Regions from separate parts of the Pseudomonas sp. LG1E9 genome, predicted to be linked through region 4. Evidence: predicted binding sites of a transcription regulator. Region 4 holds the regulator's gene; each other region holds the start of a gene.
The links. The regulator FliA, encoded in region 4, starts transcription of late flagellar genes. The targets are predictions, from matches to a motif close to CTAAAGTTTNNNNNNNNNNNGCCGNTAA.

Region 1 (3,099 bases), 1.1 Mb from region 4:
CTCGATGATCGGCCAGGACGGCCATCACCTCGACCTGCCCCGCTCCTACAACCCCGGCACCGACTGGGAAAACAAGGACCAGGAGATCAACACGGTCTTCGCCGAACTGCGCCAGAACCTGGCCAACGACTGGAAGCTGCAAGTCAACGCCAACTACGCCGAGCAGAAAGCCTTGTTCTCGGGCTCCTACCAATCGCGTTGGGCGGCGGACAAGTCGCTGGGACGAACCGTCTACCAAGCCGCCTACGACGAGAACCAGGCCGGCGTCGACGCGTTCGTCAGCGGTCCGTTCCAGGCATTCGGGCGCAGCCATGAGCTGGTGGTCGGCGCCAGCCGCCGCATTTACGACATGACCAGCCACGACTACAGCCCGTACGACACCAATTGGCCGATCAACGCCGGCAAACCGGACTTCGTGCACACCTCCGACACCCGCGAAATCACCACCCAGGACGGCGTCTACGTCACCACCCGCCTGAGCCTGGCGGACCCGCTGAAGCTGATCCTCGGCGGGCGCCTGGACTGGTACGACTACGATGCCCACGGCAGCAACAGCGGCGACTACAAAGTCACCCGCAACCTGACGCGCTACGCGGGCCTGATCTACGAGCTGGACGACCATCACTCGGTCTACGTCAGCTACAGCGACATCTTCACGCCACAGAGCGCCAAGGACATTTCCGGCACGCCGGTCAAGCCAATCGTCGGCAAGAACTACGAGGTCGGCGTCAAGGGCGAATACCTGGGCGGCGCGCTGAATGCGAGCGTCGCACTGTTCCGTGTCGACCAGGAAAACCGTGCTAGCCAAGTGACTGTGCAGAACTGCCCGCAGACGGAGTGCTATGAAGCCTCCGGCGAGATCCGCAGCCAGGGTATCGACTTCGAACTGCAAGGCGCCCTGACCGACAACTGGCAGGTCGGCGGTGGCTACACCTACGCACGGACCCACACCATCAAGGATGAAGCCAGCCCGGAGAAGGTCAACAAGCAGTACGACACCGACACCCCGGAGCATCTGTTCAAATTGACCACCCGCTACAACCTCCAGGGCCCGCTGGAAAAATTCCGCGTGGGCGGCAACATCTCCTGGCAGAGCCGCATGTACAACGACATCAAACTGGCCGACGGCAGCACCTACCGCCTGCAACAAGGCGCCTACGCCGTCACCGACCTGATGGCCGGCTACAGGGTCAACGACCATCTGGACCTGCAGCTCAACGCCAACAACATCTTCGACCGCAGCTACTATTCGTCGATTGCCAACTCCGTGAGCTATGGCGGCGACTCGTACGGCAACCCGCGCAACATGATGCTGACGGCCAAGTACAGCTTCTGACCCTCATCAAGGCTGCCCGCTCGGGCAGCCTTTCCTCTTGTTGCGGCACTTAAAGTCCCCACCACAAATGCCGATAAGCCTTTTGGCACCCCGATCCTGAAAAAAACCTGATACCTGCTTTGCTCTGTACCCGCGCGCCATCGTGGCACGCCGCATGCTTTGTTCCTGGCCAGACCACATGGAGTAAGAGTGAATGCCTGTCCACGCGCGCTTCCTAGAGCACTACCGCAAGGCCGACCGCATCATGCTGGCGCTGATCTGGCTGATGACACTGTTCTCCGTAGGCCTGGCGTTCTGGCACGACACCCTGGCCCAGGCAATCGTCGTCGGTGGCGGCACCAGTGTGGTGCTGACCGCGCTCTACCGCGCCATCGGCGGCACCCGGGCAATGCGCTGCGCACTCGGCGCGGGCCTGATGATCATGGCCGCGCTGCACATCAACCAGGCCCAGGGCGTGATCGAATCCCACTTCGGGATTTTCGCCCTGCTGGCGGTGCTGACGTTCTACCGCGACTGGCTGCCGATCCTGGTGGCCGCACTCACTATCGCCGTGCACCACGTAGTCTTCCATGCCTTGCAGCATCAAGGTTTCCCGGTGTTCGTGATGGAACACCATGGCGGCTGGACCATGGTGTTTGTGCACGCCTTCTACGTGGTGATGGAAACCGTCGCCCTGCTCTACCTCGCCGTGCACAGCCACGCCGAAGCCGTCGAGAGCCAGGAAATGCTCGAAAAGATGCTCGCCGTCACCACCCAATTCACCGTGGAAACCGCCCAGGGCGAAGGCAAGGTGCACGTCTCCCTGGCCAAACGCTTCGACCACTTCCTGCACCAGATCACCGGCCTCATCGACGGGGTCGCCCGCGACTCCCACGGCCTCGGCCAACTCGGCCAGGAACTGGCCCACGCCAGCGGCACCCTGGAAAAAGGCGCGCGCCACCAACTCGCCGAAATTGCGCAAATGACCGACTCCATGGAGCGCATGGAACACGCCATGGGCAACATTACAGTGCACGTCGAGGAAGCCGTAGAACACGCCGGCATCGCCAGCCAGCAAATCCTGCGCGGCCAGGAAAGCGTCGGCCGCGCCCAACACGAAATCACCCAACTGGCCACGCGCCTCAGCGGCACCCACCAGACCGTCCAAGGCCTGGCCGTGCAGGCCGAACAGATCGGCTCGGTGCTCGAAGTCATCAGCAGCATCGCCAACCAGACCAACCTCCTCGCCCTCAACGCCGCCATCGAAGCCGCCCGCGCCGGCGAACAAGGCCGCGGCTTCGCCGTCGTCGCCGACGAAGTACGCAGCCTGGCGCAACGCACAGCCGTCTCCACCCAGGAAATCAAAACCATCATCGACAGCTTGCAGCAAGGCAGCCGCGAAGCCGTCGAAGCCATGCACGACAGCCGCCAAGGCGTAGAGCGCTGCGTGGAAGACAGCCAGGTCGCGGTGGACATGCTAAGGGCCGTGGGCAATGACATCAGCCAGATCGATGCGCTGAACGGACGAATCGTCACCACCTCGCGGGAACAGAGCTCAGCAAACCTGGAAATTGTCGGGCGGTTGCAGTCGGTGCAGGGCATTGCCCAAAGCACCGCAGACGATGTGGAGATGCTAGCGCGGAGCAGCGAACAACTGCCGCCGATTGCAGTGCGGCTGGATGCGTTGGGGCGGCGGTTTCATCAGTGAGGTAGCGTTTCTGCCTCTGCTGAGCGACAGCTATGGGTCGGTTTTTGACGGTCGCGATGGGCAGGAATCGGCCAAA
Region 2 (3,099 bases), 2.5 Mb from region 4:
CACCAGCGGCAAGCCAGAGAAGTCAGGCATGTGAGGTCTCCTGGGCACAAATGTTGGCGATAAAGGACGGCGATTGTAGCGCAAGCATCAGGCGCTGCGGTTGGTAAAGCTGTGCAGGGCTTTCTCGATGCATTGGGCGGTTTTGCCGAAGGCCTGCACGGTGGTTTCCGAGAACGGCCCGCCGCCCTGGTCGGCGACCATCACCATCACCACGCGGCCATTGCAGCTCATCGAGCGCAACAGCAGGTGTTCACCGGTGAACAGGCGGCGCAGGATCGGCGGCAGCAAGGCCGAGAACTGCGCGTGGTTGTCCGGCGTCAGGCGCACTTGGGCGGATTTTTCCAGCAGGCGTTGCAGCAGCGTGCTGTTGACCACATCAAGGCTCAGGTTGGCGGCGTCTTTGGGCAGGCCGTCGGCCTGGTGTACACGCAAGGTGCTCAGGGCGCGATCGGCCATGAACAACAGGACACGCTGCATGCCACTGGCCACCAGGGCTTCCTTGGCGCAGGTGGTCAAATGCATGGCATTGGCAAAGCGGCTCGGCTCTACGAGCAGTTCGGTGCAGCGGTTGCGCCAAACGGCCAGGGCCTCGGCAGTCGGTGGCGGCGCCGGCAGCAGGCCGCGATGGATCTTCTGTACGTGCCACGGCCAGATCAGCGACAGCGCCGGGTGCCAGAGGTCGGGCATCAGGGCGGTGCGGGCGCTGGTCACGGCTTGTTGATGAGAGTGTTGCTGCACCTCTGCCAAGGGCTGTTGCAGGTACAGGGCGGTGAGGTATTGCCAGCGTTGGGTGTGCGGGCAGGTCCAGGACTCCTGGGCCGACATCGCCAGGCCATTGGCCAGCAGCACGGTATTGGCCGGCTGGTTCAGCCAGCGACGCAGATTGGGTTCGGCGTCGAGCAATTGCTGGTGGCGCAACGGGTCGTCTTCGCGGGCGATATGCAGCGCCTTGACCAGCAAACGTTGTTCGCGCAGCAACAGGGTATAGCCCTGGGATACCCAGATCGGCAGGTGCCAGGCTTCGGTCAGGCCCAGGCACAGGTCCAGCAGGCGTACGCCGAACAGTTCCTGCTCGACCTTGCGTGCAGGCTCGCCTTTGTGGATGACGCGCAGTTCCCACTCTTCAAGCAGTTTGGGGTAGGCAACGGCCATCGGCCACAGCGGCGACAGAAACAGCAGGCTGCCCCAGTGAATGTCCTGCCAGAGCCGCGCCAGGCGGCTGCCGAACAAGCCGTTGGCCTGCTGCGACGCGTGCTGGCTCACCAGCAGCAGCTGGCGCAATGCCACGGGAATCTCTTGAGCGGGCAACGAGGGCAGGCGTGCGAGCAGTTCTTCGGCGCGCTTGAGGCCCAGGCGGTTAAGCGCCACTTCAAGGTTTTCCGCCGGTTCCGCCAGGCTGCCATGGGTGTGGCTGTTGGCCTCGCGCATCACGCTGAGCACCAGGGCGGGGCTGTTCTGCATCAGTTCGGCAATATCTCGCAACGAACTGCGACTGTCGCGGATGGCTTTGCACACTCGGTCATGGCTGGCCTGAGGAACGGGCAGCAGTACGTCGTCCAGACGCTTGATCCAAGCGGCGAGAGAGGAGGGTCTTACAGATGGGACTGTCGTTTCATTAGCCATGATTGGGGCGCGATCATCACTTGCGGTCAACACGCCCGGAGCGGGCCGAACTGGCTTTTCGCCTTAACGGGCTATAGTCTGGCGCAGTTTTGCCGATAAGAGGAACAAGAGTTTTCCAGTTCCCCCAAATATGTCCATGAACCCGACGGCGCAAGTACTCATCTCCTATGGCTAAAATTATCGGCATCATCGTCGTCTTCGCGAGCGTGCTCGGCGGGTACGTCCTGTCCCACGGTAAAATTGCGGCACTGATCCAGCCTTTCGAAGTGCTGATCATTGGTGGTGCGGCACTGGGCGCCTTCCTGCAGGCCAACCCCGGCTACATGACCATGCACGTGGTCAAGAAATCGCTGGCCATGTTCGGTTCGCGCTTTACCCACACCTTCTACCTGGAAGTGCTGGGCCTGGTGTACGAGATCCTCAACAAGAGCCGCCGCGAAGGCATGATGGCCATCGAGGCCGACATCGAGGACGCCGCCGCCAGCCCGATTTTCGCCAAATACCCGGCCGTGCTCAAAGATGAGCGCATGACCGCCTATATCTGCGACTACCTGCGCATCATGTCCTCCGGCAACATGGCCCCCCACGAGCTGGAAGGCCTGTTCGACATGGAATTGTTCAGCCTTAAAGAAGAGCTGGAACACCCTTCCCACGCCGTGACCGGCATCGCCGACGGCATGCCTGGCTTCGGTATTGTTGCGGCGGTGCTCGGTATCGTGGTGACCATGGCATCCCTGGGCGAAGGTGACCAAGCGGCCATCGGCATGCACGTAGGTGCGGCGCTGGTGGGTACGTTCTTCGGTATTCTCGCGGCCTATGGTTTCTTCGGCCCGCTGGCCACCTCCCTGGCTCACGATGCCAAGGAAGAAATCAATCTGTACGAATCGATCAAGGCCAGCCTGGTAGCGTCCGCGTCCGGCATGCCGCCATCGCTGGCGGTCGAGTTCGGTCGCAAGGTGTTGTACCCGAAGCATCGCCCAAGCTTCGCCGAGCTGGAACAAGCGGTTCGCGGTCGCTAAGCCATGGAAAACAACCAGCCGATAATCATCAAGCGCGTCAAGCGCTTCGCTGCGGGGCACCATGGTGGCGCCTGGAAAATCGCCTTCGCCGACTTTGCGACGGCGATGATGGCGTTCTTCCTGGTGCTGTGGCTGATGTCTACCGCCACGCCCGAACAGAAGATCGCCATCGCCGGTTACTTCAAAGACCCGATTGGCTTCTCGGAAAGTGGTACGCCGTTTGTGATCGACCTGGGCGGCTCGCCGCAGTTGGCGCCTGAGCGCACCATCAACCCAGAGGTCAAGACCGAGGCCCCGCAGGAAAAAATCCCGATCGAGCGTGACACGGTCGAGAGCATGGCCGAGCAGGTCGAGCAGGAACGCCTGGAGTTGTTGCTGCAAGAGTTGCAGACCAAGGTGGATGAAAATCCGCAGCTGCTCAAATTCAAGGATCAGATCTCGTTCGAGATCACGCCCG
Region 3 (3,099 bases), 2.0 Mb from region 4:
GTCACCAGCATTTCCCCACGCACCAATGTGATCAGACGCTGCAGCGCTTTGAAATCCAGGTCTACCGCACTGTCTGTGTTGAGTTGCAGGCGAGTGCCCTCGGGCAGTTGCATGTTGCGGCGCTCGCCGGTGGCTGTTGCGAAGTCAGAAGTCCAGCGCTGCCAACCGCTCAGATCCCGGCTTACCCATACCGCCGAACCCACCAACAGTGCTCCGGACAATAGCTTCAGTGCCTGCCGCCGCCCAAGGCCCTGAGCACTGTTTTCCAGTGCCCTGTGCGTCTCGGGGATCGCGGTCAGCTGGCTATTCAGCTCCTGCTGCAGCGCCTGAACCCGTTGCCAAGCCAGTTCATGATCATGATGAGCTTCGCGCCAGTGCTCACATTGCACGAGCAACTGAGTGTTGGCGCTGTTGTTACGCAAGCGCAGCATCCAACTGATAGCCTGCTTGACCACCCTAGGATCTGGGCCGCAGCGTGTGGAGTTATCCATGGGTGCCATAACGCAGGACGTAGCAGTGATAAAGCGCCTCGGCGACATAACGTTCAACTGACCTCAGTGAGATACCCATCTGCTGCGCGATCAGTTTGTACGTTAGCCCATCACACTGGGCCATCAGAAATGCCTTACGCACCTTGGGTTTCAAGCCTTCCAAAAGCCGGGCGATGTCCTCCAGCAACTCCAGCACCGATACTCGCGCCTCAGCACTCGGCGCCAACGCTTCGGGCAGATGGGCGATTGATTCGAGATAGGCCCGTTCGATCTCCTCGCGGCGCCAGTGATCAATGACTAAACCTCGGGCAATTGTGCGCAAAAATGCCCGTGGCGCCTTGAGTTCAAAACGCTCGGTTCTCTGCAGCAGGCGTACGAAGGTGTCTTGAGCCAGGTCTGCAGCATCGGCTGCATTACCCAGGCGGCTGCGCAGCCAAGTGTTCAGCCAGTTGTGGTGGGTGCAGTAAAGCGCCTGCACAACGTTTTCTTCACACGAGATGTACTCAGAGGGCGGCATGTAAACGAGCTCGGCCAGACGTCACAAATGATAATTAGTCGCATTGTTTGATAGGCGGAAAAAATTTGCAACTCTGGTCCTTGTACGACAACCACTGGTCGGTTTCCTACTTAAAAAGAAGATCTTTCCCACAAACCCCTAAGTTTTGCTTCGACGTGGCCGAAAGCCTGATAAGCCATGTGTGCACCGAAATAGAGCGGCCTGAGAAGCTGCCGACACCGTTACATGGAATGCTCCATTCGGCCCGCTCACCCCCCTTTGGCAAAAAGAAGTCGATGAAATGAATCTCAAATTCAGTCATAAAATTTTGTTGGCCGCGTCAGGCGTTGTGGTTCTGGCCTTCGCGTTATTTACCCTTTACAACGACTATCTGCAGCGCAGCACCATCAAGCAGAACCTGGAGTCGTCTATTCAGCAGTCTGGTGAGCTCACCGCCAGCAGCGTGCAGAACTGGCTCAGCGGTCGAATATTGGTGCTCGAAAGCCTGACGCAAAACGTTGCCCACCAAGGCAGTGGGGCTGACCTCCCGGGGTTGGTCGATCAACCAGCGTTCACTTCGAACTTCCAGTTCACCTATGTTGGCCAAACTAACGGGGTGTTCACCCAGCGCCCGGACGCAAAGATGCCTGACGGTTACGACCCTCGTCAGCGTCCTTGGTACAAACAAGCGGTGGCTGCCGATAAACCCATGCTCACGCCGCCCTATATGGCCGCAGTGGGAGGGCAGATCGTAACGATCGCCATGCCGGTGAAAAAGAATGGCGAGTTGCTCGGCGTGGTCGGCGGAGACCTGAGCCTGCAAACCCTGGTGAAGATCATCAACTCGGTGGATTTCGGCGGTATCGGCCATGCGTTCCTGGTCAGCGGTGACGGCCAAGTCATCGTCAGCCCTGACGAAGACCAAGTGATGAAAAACCTCAAGGATATCTATCCTGGCATCAGCCTGCGCATCGAGAAACTTAACCAGGAGGTCGTCCTCAAAGGCCAGGATCGCATCCTGTCGTTCACGCCTATCAGTGGCTTGCCTGGTGCTGATTGGTATATCGGTCTGTCGATTGATAAAGACAAAGCCTACGCACCGCTGGGTAAATTCCGTACGTCCGCATTGATTGCCATGCTGATCGCCGTCGTCGCGATTGCCGTGCTCTTGAGCTTGCTGATCCAAGTGCTGCTGCGGCCCCTGACCACCATGGGTATTGCCATGCAGGACATTGCCCAAGGCGAGGGCGACCTGACCCGCCGCCTGGCGGTCACCAGCAAAGACGAGTTCGGAGAAGTGGGCAGTGCGTTCAACCGGTTCGTGGAGCGTATTCACGCCTCGATTTCCGAAGTGTCCTCAGCCACACGCCAGGTGCATGACTTGTCCCAGCGTGTGATGGCGTCGTCCAATGCCTCGATCATCGGCTCTGACGAGCAGAGCGCACGCACCAACAGCGTGGCCGCAGCCATCAACGAGCTGGGCGCCGCTACCCAGGAAATCGCACGTAACGCCGCCGACGCTTCACAGCACGCCAGTGGTGCCAGCGAGCAGGCCGACGATGGGCGCAAAGTAGTTGAGCAAACCATCCTGGCAATGTCGGAGCTGTCGCAAAAGATCAGCCTGTCTTGCACCCAGATCGAAACTCTGAACGCCAGCACTGACAACATCGGCCACATCCTTGATGTGATCAAAGGTATTTCCCAGCAAACCAACCTGCTGGCATTGAACGCGGCCATCGAAGCGGCTCGTGCCGGTGAAGCAGGACGCGGATTTGCCGTGGTCGCTGATGAGGTGCGTAACCTGGCTCACCGTACCCAGGAGTCGGCTGAAGAGATTCATAAAATGATCACTTCGCTGCAAGTGGGTTCGCGTGAGGCAGTGACCACCATGAATGCCAGTCAGACCTCCAGTGAAGAAAGCGTTCAAGTGGCCAACCAGGCGGGCGAGCGCCTGGTCAGCGTTACGCAGCGAATCGTCGAGATCGACGGCATGAACCAGTCCGTCGCTGCGGCCACCGAGGAACAGACTGCCGTGGTGGAAACCCTCAACGTCGACATCAACCAGATCAACCTGCTGAACCAACAGGGCGTGACCAATCTCAACGAAACCCT
Region 4 (3,099 bases):
TCAGCCTGACCACATAGGACAGGCGTTCGGTGGCATCAGTGATCTGCGAGATTTCTTCGGCCTGGGGCATGTGCGGGTCAATCTGAAAATTGACGATCGCACTGTGCAGCTCGCGTGTGAGCTTGCCCACTTCCTGGTACAGGCCGCGGTCACGGGTCTGGTTGAGCTCATGGATCAACTGCACCGCGTCGCCGAAATGGCCTTTTTCAAGGCTGTCGACCAACTGGTGAGCATGCTTTTTCAGGGTGGACTCGAAGTCTCCCTGTGACGATTCGTTATGCTCCATAGCTCCCCCGCGATGGCATTAGCCGTGGATGCGTTCAAAGATCTTTTCGATCTTCTCTTTCAAGGCCTGTGCAGTGAATGGCTTGACCACGTAACCGTTGACCCCGGCTTGGGCGGCTTCGATGATCTGCTCACGCTTGGCTTCGGCGGTTACCATCAACACGGGAAGACTGCGCAATTTTTCGTCGGCGCGCACGTGGCGCAACAAGTCGATGCCCGTCATGCCCGGCATGTTCCAGTCCGTTACCAGAAAGTCGATGCTCCCGCTGTTGAGGATCGGAATCGCCGTAAGGCCGTCATCCGCCTCGACCGTGTTTGTGAACCCAAGGTCACGCAACAGGTTTTTTATGATCCGCCGCATCGTTGAGAAGTCATCAACGATGAGGATTTTCATGTTCTTGTCCAATTCGACCTCCAAGCAGTCTTAAACGCGCCCAGCACCTGGACGCGCCATTTCAATCAACAGGCATTACACAAAAAGGACTGCCGGGGGCACCACGGATCGAACCCGCGACGGCCTATCACCATCGCGGTATCGCTTTGCAGTGCTCCCCACACTGCCTGTCAGCGCGCTCGCCACTCTCCCAAACGCCCCCGCAAGCGGGCTGCGCATTGGCTGTGCAACTGGCTGACACGCGATTCGCTGACCCCCAGGACCTCACCGATTTCCTTGAGGTTCAGCTCTTCGTCGTAGTACAGCGCCAACACTAACCGCTCGCGCTCGGGCAAGTTGGCAATGGCGTCCGCCAATGCGCCCTGGAAGCGTTCATCCTCCAGGTCACGTGACGGCTCCATGTGCGCGCTCGCGCCGTCCTCGTGCAACCCTTCGTGTTCGCCGTCCTGCAACAGGTCGTCGAAACTGAACAGGCGGCTGCCCAAGGTATCGTTCAAAATCCCGTAGTAATCGTCGAGACTCAATTGGAGTTCGGCCGCAACTTCGTGATCTTTAGCGTCGCGGCCGGTTTTTGCTTCAATTGCACGAATTGCGTCACTGACCATGCGCGTATTGCGGTGCACCGAACGCGGTGCCCAATCGCCTTTACGCACCTCATCGAGCATCGCGCCACGGATGCGGATGCCCGCATACGTCTCGAAACTCGCGCCTTTGCTGGCGTCGTATTTGGTCGACACTTCGAGCAAGCCGATCATGCCGGCCTGGATCAGGTCTTCGACCTGCACGCTGGCAGGCAGGCGTGCCAACAGGTGATAGGCGATACGCTTGACCAGCGGCGCATAGCGCTCAATCAACTCACCCTGACTGTCACGGGCAGACTTCTTGTAGGCGTTGTAGCCGTTCGCTGTCATAGCACCGGTCCTGCGCTCGTCTGATGTACCAATCGCTCGACGAAAAACTCCAGATGCCCCCGTGGGTTGGCGGGCAACGGCCAGGTATCGACCTTCTGGGCAATAGCCTTGAACGCCAGTGCGCATTTGGAACGAGGGAACGCTTCGTAGACCGCACGCTGCTTTTGCACAGCCTTGCGCACACACTCGTCGTAGGGAACTGCGCCGACGTATTGTAAGGCGACATCGAGAAAGCGATCCGTGACCTTGGTCAACTTGGCGAACAGGTTGCGCCCTTCCTGCGGGCTCTGGGCCATGTTGGCCAGGACGCGGAAGCGGTTCATGCCGTAGTCACGGTTAAGCAGTTTGATCAGGGCGTAGGCGTCGGTGATCGAGGTGGGTTCATCGCAGACCACCAGCAACACTTCCTGCGCGGCGCGCACGAAGCTGACCACGGACTCGCCGATCCCGGCGGCGGTGTCGATCACCAGCACGTCGAGGTTGTCGCCGATATCACTGAATGCCTGGATCAGGCCGGCATGTTGCGCCGGGCTCAGGTGCACCATGCTCTGGGTGCCAGAGGCGGCCGGCACGATGCGGATCCCACCGGGGCCCTGCAGCAGCACATCGCGCAGCTCGCAGCGCCCTTCGATCACATCGGCAAGGGTATGTTTGGGCGTCAGTCCCAGCAGAACGTCGACGTTCGCCAACCCCAGGTCAGCGTCCAGCAGCATGACGCGACGGCCAAGCTCTGCCAGGGCCAGGGACAAATTCACTGACACGTTAGTTTTCCCGACGCCACCTTTGCCGCCGGTCACCGCGATCACCTGTACGGGATGCATGCTGCCCATTTTATTTCTTTACCTTGTCTTGCTTAGACGCAGGCTACATGGCTTGGCCGCGTGAATCGCTTGCAGACCATCGATGTAGGTACATTTCACGGTGTTCATCCTGACTTCAACCGACCCGTTTTGCCGGGTTGTGGTAGAGGTCGGCGAACATATCGGCCATCGCTTCCTCGCTAGGCTCTTCTTGCATTTGCACGCTGACGGCGCGGCTGACCAACTGATGACGGCGCGGCAGATGCAGATCATCCGGGATCCGCGGCCCGTCGGTCAGGTAGGCAACCGGTAGTTCATGGCTGATAGCCAGGCTCAACACTTCGCCCAGGCTGGCGGTTTCATCCAGTTTGGTCAGGATGCAACCGGCCAGGCCGCAGCGCTTGTAGCTATGGTACGCAGCGGTAAGAACCTGTTTCTGGCTGGTGGTTGCAAGCACCAGGTAATTTTTCGACTTGATGCCACGCCCGGCCAGGCTTTCCAGCTGCATGCGCAACGCCGGGTCGCTGGCTTGCAGGCCAGCGGTGTCGATCAGCACCACGCGCTTGCGCAGCAGCGGGTCGAGGGCGTTGGCCAGGGATTGGCCCGGGTCGACGTGGGTCACCGGCACATTGAGGATGCGGCCCAACGTCTTGAGTTGCTCCTGGGCGCCGATGCGGTAGCTGTCCATGCTCACCAGCGCGATGTTGTT

Region 1: DNK50_RS17940 (methyl-accepting chemotaxis protein) is a predicted target of FliA. The motif match lies at 1,386-1,413, and genes of this name have one in related genera.
Region 2: motA (flagellar motor stator protein MotA) is a predicted target of FliA. The motif match lies at 1,695-1,722, and genes of this name have one in related genera.
Region 3: DNK50_RS03975 (methyl-accepting chemotaxis protein) is a predicted target of FliA. The motif match lies at 1,147-1,174, and genes of this name have one in related genera.

What each region holds. Positions count from the first base shown of each region.
Region 1 covers NZ_CP029983.1:3,923,419-3,926,517, forward strand. The annotation lists gene DNK50_RS17935 (TonB-dependent siderophore receptor) at 1-1,336, shown strand, start outside; gene DNK50_RS17940 (methyl-accepting chemotaxis protein) at 1,530-3,023, shown strand.
Region 2 covers NZ_CP029983.1:1,306,999-1,310,097, forward strand. The annotation lists gene rhdA (thiosulfate sulfurtransferase) at 1-30, opposite strand, end outside; gene DNK50_RS06150 (HDOD domain-containing protein) at 88-1,623, opposite strand; gene motA (flagellar motor stator protein MotA) at 1,791-2,642, shown strand; gene motB (flagellar motor protein MotB) at 2,646-3,099, shown strand, end outside.
Region 3 covers NZ_CP029983.1:803,106-806,204, forward strand. The annotation lists gene DNK50_RS03965 (FecR domain-containing protein) at 1-500, opposite strand, end outside; gene DNK50_RS03970 (sigma-70 family RNA polymerase sigma factor) at 484-1,008, opposite strand; gene DNK50_RS03975 (methyl-accepting chemotaxis protein) at 1,289-3,099, shown strand, end outside.
Region 4 covers NZ_CP029983.1:5,071,666-5,074,764, forward strand. The annotation lists gene DNK50_RS23145 (protein phosphatase CheZ) at 1-286, opposite strand, end outside; gene DNK50_RS23150 (chemotaxis response regulator CheY) at 305-679, opposite strand; gene fliA (RNA polymerase sigma factor FliA) at 850-1,590, opposite strand; gene fleN (flagellar synthesis regulator FleN) at 1,587-2,420, opposite strand; gene flhF (flagellar biosynthesis protein FlhF) at 2,527-3,099, opposite strand, start outside.